DNA from 2 places in the Mesorhizobium sp. CCNWLY176 genome. Region 1 is predicted to be linked to the other one. Evidence: riboswitches for the same ligand, from Rfam matches in the RefSeq annotation. Region 1 holds a riboswitch; the other holds the start of a gene.
What was found. A riboswitch is a leader RNA that binds a small molecule or an ion and turns the genes downstream of it on or off. The one in region 1 is predicted to bind S-adenosylmethionine.
Positions count from the first base shown of each region.

Region 2: it holds a riboswitch for S-adenosylmethionine, as region 1 does, so the genes downstream of both, metA (homoserine O-acetyltransferase MetA) here and WBQ96_RS22070 (O-succinylhomoserine sulfhydrylase) in region 1, are expected to answer to the same signal.

Region 1 covers NZ_JBBBDZ010000015.1:65,706-68,097, forward strand. Annotated here, with positions in the region: gene WBQ96_RS22060 (HlyD family type I secretion periplasmic adaptor subunit) at 1-71, shown strand, start outside; gene WBQ96_RS22065 (2'-deoxycytidine 5'-triphosphate deaminase) at 116-1,210, opposite strand; SAM riboswitch at 1,287-1,364, shown strand; gene WBQ96_RS22070 (O-succinylhomoserine sulfhydrylase) at 1,409-2,392, shown strand, end outside.
Region 2 covers NZ_JBBBDZ010000025.1:27,513-29,904, reverse strand. Annotated here, with positions in the region: gene metA (homoserine O-acetyltransferase MetA) at 87-1,025, opposite strand; SAM riboswitch at 1,081-1,159, opposite strand; gene hisC (histidinol-phosphate transaminase) at 1,279-2,391, shown strand.

The DNA of each region.
Region 1 (2,392 bases):
GAATGCGCACGGCCCTGTCCTACCTGACCAAGCCGTTCACCGAACAGCTGCAGCACGCGTTTCGCGAGTAATTCCTGACGGCGTGGCCGCGCGTTACGCGGCTACGGCTCTGCTGTCAGCCCTCGGTCCGAAAATGCTTCGAAAGCTTCAGGCCCTGCGCCTGATAATTGGAGCCGAGATCGGTGCCGTAAAGCGCCTGCGGCCGCGACAGCATGTGCTCGTAGACGAGGCGGCCGACGATCTGGCCATGTTCGAGAATGAACGGCACCTCATGGCTGCGCACTTCCAGCACGGCGCGGCTGCCGGTGCCACCGGCCTTCGAATGGCCGAAGCCGGGATCGAAGAAGCCGGCATAATGCACGCGGAATTCGCCGACCAGCGGATCGAAGGGCGTCATCTCGGCGGCATGGCCGGGCGGCACATGCACTGCCTCGCGGCTGACCAGGATGTAGAATTCGTCCGGATCAAGCACCAGTTCGCCCGGGCCGCGTTTGTATAGCGGTTCCCAGAAATCATGCACGTCCTGTGCAGCGCGCTTGTCGACATCGACAAGGCCGGTGTGATGCTTGCCGCGATAGCCGACCAGCCCATTCTTGTCGCCGTTGAGATCGATGGAAAGCGCGATACCGCCGCCCGAAATGTTCGGTGTGTCGGAAGCGACCAGCGTCTCGGTGCGGTGCAGCTCGTGCAGCTCGGCTTCGGAGAGCAGCGCCTTGCCAGTGCGGAAGCGTATCTGAGACAGGCGCGAGCCGGTGCGGGCGATGATCGGGAAGGTGCGCGGGCTGACTTCCAGATAGAGCGGCCCGGAATAACCGGCCGGTATCTTGTCGAATTCCTGGCCGTTGTCGGTCATGACGCGGGTGAAGATGTCGAGCCGGCCAGTCGAGCTTTTCGGGTTGGCCGAGGCCGAAATCTTTGCCGGCAAGGCGAGGCGCTCCAGCAGCGGCACGATGTAGACGCAGCCGGTCTCTAGAACAGCGCCCGCGGTCAGGTCGATCTCGTGCAGGCGCAGCCGGTCGAGCTTTTCACTTACCTTGTGGCCGGGACCGGGCAGGAAGCTGGCGCGCACACGCCATGCCTTTTCGCCGAGCCTGAGATCGAGGCTTGCCGGCTGGATCTGGTCGTTGTCGAGCGGACGCGCCGTAACCAGCGCTCCCGACTGGAAAAGCGCTGCGATGTCCCGATCCGGAAGAATACCCGACTGCCGCAAACTTCTACTCCTGCGATGAAGGGGCGAGGTTTAACGATGTCCGGCATTGACGCAAGAAGGCACGGGGTCTAAAGGACCGTTATCCCGTGGTGATTTGGCCGGTCGGCTTGCAGCCACGTTAAACAAGTCGCTAAAGGGCCGTCTGTGGACCGGCATGCGACTTTTCGCGGCCGGTTTTTTTGTGTTTGGATCAAGGCTATGACGAACAAGAAGCAGAATTGGAAGCCCGCAACGCAACTCGTCCATTCCGGCGTTCTGCGCTCCGGTTTCGGCGAAACGGCCGAGGCAATCTACCTGACGCAGGGCTATGTCTATGACACGGCGGAAGCCGCCGAGGCCCGTTTCAAGGGCGAAGAGCCCGGCTTCATCTATTCGCGATACGCCAATCCGACCGTCGACATGTTCGAAAAGCGCATGTGCGCGCTGGAAGGCGCCGAAGACGCCCGCGCACTGGCATCGGGCATGGCCGCGGTCACCGCCGCGATCCTGTGCAGCCTCAAGGCCGGCGACCATATCGTTGCCGCACGCGCTCTGTTCGGCTCCTGTCGCTGGGTGGTCGAGACGCTGGCGCCGCGATACGGCATCGAGGCAACGCTGGTCGACGGCACCCAGATCGAGAACTGGGAAAAGGCGGTGCAGCCCAACACCAAGCTGTTCTTCCTCGAAAGCCCGACCAACCCGACACTGGAAGTGGTCGACATCGCAGCGGTCGCAGCGCTCGCTAACTCGATCGGCGCCAAGCTGGTGGTCGACAATGTCTTTGCCACACCCCTGCTGCAGAAGCCGCTGGAACTCGGCGCGCATATCGTCGTCTACTCGGCCACCAAGCACATCGACGGCCAGGGCCGCTGTCTCGGCGGCGTCATCCTCTCCGACAAGGAGTGGATCGACGAGAATTTGCACGACTATTTCCGCCACACCGGCCCGAGCCTGTCGCCATTCAACGCCTGGACACTGCTGAAGGGCCTGGAAACGCTGCCGCTGCGCGTGCGCCAGCAGAGCGAGAATGCGGCAAAGGTCGCCGATTTCCTCGCCGGCCGGCCGGAAGTTTCCCGCGTCATCTATCCGGGCCGCGCCGACCACCCGCAGGCCGACATCGTCAAGAAGCAGATGAAGGGCGGCTCGACGCTGATCTGCTTCGACCTCAAGGGTGGCAAGAAATCGTCCTTCGCCTTCGAAAAC
Region 2 (2,392 bases), on a different contig from region 1:
ATACCTCCGATGCTCGCAATGTAATGAAAAATCCTTACTCTATCAAGGGCGATTGTTATAGCGCCCCCGGCGGTGAGGTGCTGCGATCATGACATGTCGTTGTGCGAGGCCTCTCCCACATCGTCCAGGCTGAACGCCGTCGTCTGATAGACCTGGTTGATCCAGTTGCCGAAGAGCAGGTGGGCGTGAGAGCGCCAGCGATTGAGCGGCGGGCGGGCTGGGTCGTTGTCGGGGTAATAGCCGTGCGGCACCTCGATCGGCGTGCCGGAAGCCACGTCGCGGTCGTATTCGTCCTTGAGCGAGGTGGAATCGTACTCAATGTGATTGAACATATAGAGCCGGTTGCCTGTCGCTTCCGCCAGCAGGCAGGGGCCGGTCACGTCCGATTCCATCAGCAGGTCGAGGCCTGAATCCGCTTTTATGTCGGCGCTGCGAACTTCCGTCCAACGTGAAACGGGAATGGCGAAATCATCCGAAAAGCCTGCAAGATAGGGCGAGGCGGGCGCATGGTTGCGATGGCGGAAGACGCCGAAGGCCTTCTTGTCGAGCGTATACTTTGGAACCTTATGGAAATGCCAGGCGGCAGCCATCGCTCCCCAGCAGATGAAGAAGGAGGAATGGACGTTGGTCGCCGTCCAGTCGAGGATGCGCTCCAGTTCGTTCCAATAAGTGACATCCTCGAAGTCCAGCAGCTCGATCGGCGCGCCGGTGATGATGAACCCGTCGAACTTGCGGTGCCGGACTTCCTCCCAGGTCTGGTAGAAGGAAATGAGATGGTCTTCGGACGTGTTCTTCGCCTTGTGATTGCCGATGCGCACCAGCGTCAGCTCCACCTGAAGGGGAGTGGCGCCGATCAGCCGCGCGAACTGCGTTTCCGTGCGGATCTTGTTGGGCATGAGGTTCAGAAGGGCGATCTGCAGCGGGCGGATGTCCTGGCGCAGCGCTGTGCGCTCGTCCATTACGGACACGCCTTCGCGTACAAGTACCTCGTGGGCGGGGAGCTGATCGGGAATCTTGATCGGCATCGCACTAACTCCAAAACAAAAAAGACCGGCGGCGAAATCGCTACCGGTCCGAACGAATTTGTCGTTATCGGTCCCTTTAGCGACTTATTTAACGTGGCTGCAAGCCGACCGGCCAAATCACCACGGAACGTGGCAGTCTTTTACGACTGCGCTAGGGCCGCGTCAACGGGCAAGCTTTTTCTCGACAAGCGCGCGGGCGGCTTGTATTTCGCTTGCGTCTTGAAATTCCCCGAAAAACCGGACACTTCCCGCCATGACGCAAGCCGACGATACCAGCCGCCCCCAGCCGAAGCCCGGCGTCATGGACATTGCGGCCTATGTGCCCGGCAAGAGCGCTGCTCCGGCGGGCGTCACCACGGTCTACAAGCTGTCGTCCAACGAGAACCCGCTCGGCGCCTCGCCGGCAGCGATCGAGGCGGTGCGCGAGGTTGCCGGCAAGCTCGAATTCTACCCTGATGGCTCGTCGACGAAGCTGCGCCAGGCCATTGCCGAGGCGCACGGACTGAACCCGGCCAACATCGTCTGCTCCAACGGTTCCGACGAGATCATCGGCCTGCTTGCCCAGACCTATCTCCAGCCGGGCGACGAGGGCGTCTACACCGAGCACGGTTTTCTCGTCTACCAGAACTACATCAAGGCCGCCGGTGGCGTGCCGGTGATCGCGAAGGAGACGGATGAGCGCGCCGATGTCGACGCTATCCTCGCCGCCGTGACGCCGAAGACGAAGGTCGTGTTTCTCGCCAACCCGAACAACCCGACCGGCACATACGTCCCGTTCGATGAGGTACGCCGCCTGCATGCGGCCCTGCCGAAGAACGTGCTTCTGGTGCTCGATGCAGCCTATGCCGAATATGTCCGCCGCAACGACTACGAGGCGGGCGTCGAACTGGTGGCCGGCGCGCAGAACGTTGTCATGACGCGCACCTTCTCCAAAATCCACGGCCTCGGCGGCGCGCGCATTGGCTGGGTTTATGCGCCCACGCATGTCATCGAGGCCATGGAACGCATGCGCGGACCTTTCAACGTCAACGCCGTAGCCATCGCCGCCGGCGTAGCGGCGATGGGCGACCGCGCCCATGTCGAGCGCACGGTGGCGCACAACGAGAAGTGGCTCGGCTGGCTGAGCGAAGAGCTCTCCGGGCTCGGCCTGCGTGTCACGCCTAGCGTCGGCAATTTCATCCTGATCCACTTCCCGGACGATGCCAAGCATTCGGCAGCGGCGGCGGACGATTATCTGAGTGCGCGGGGCTATATCCTGCGGCGCGTTGCCGGCTACGGTTTTCCCAACGCGCTGCGGATGACAGTCGGAACCGAAGACGCCAATCGCGGCGTAGTCGCCGCACTCACCGAGTTCCTGAAAAGTTGAA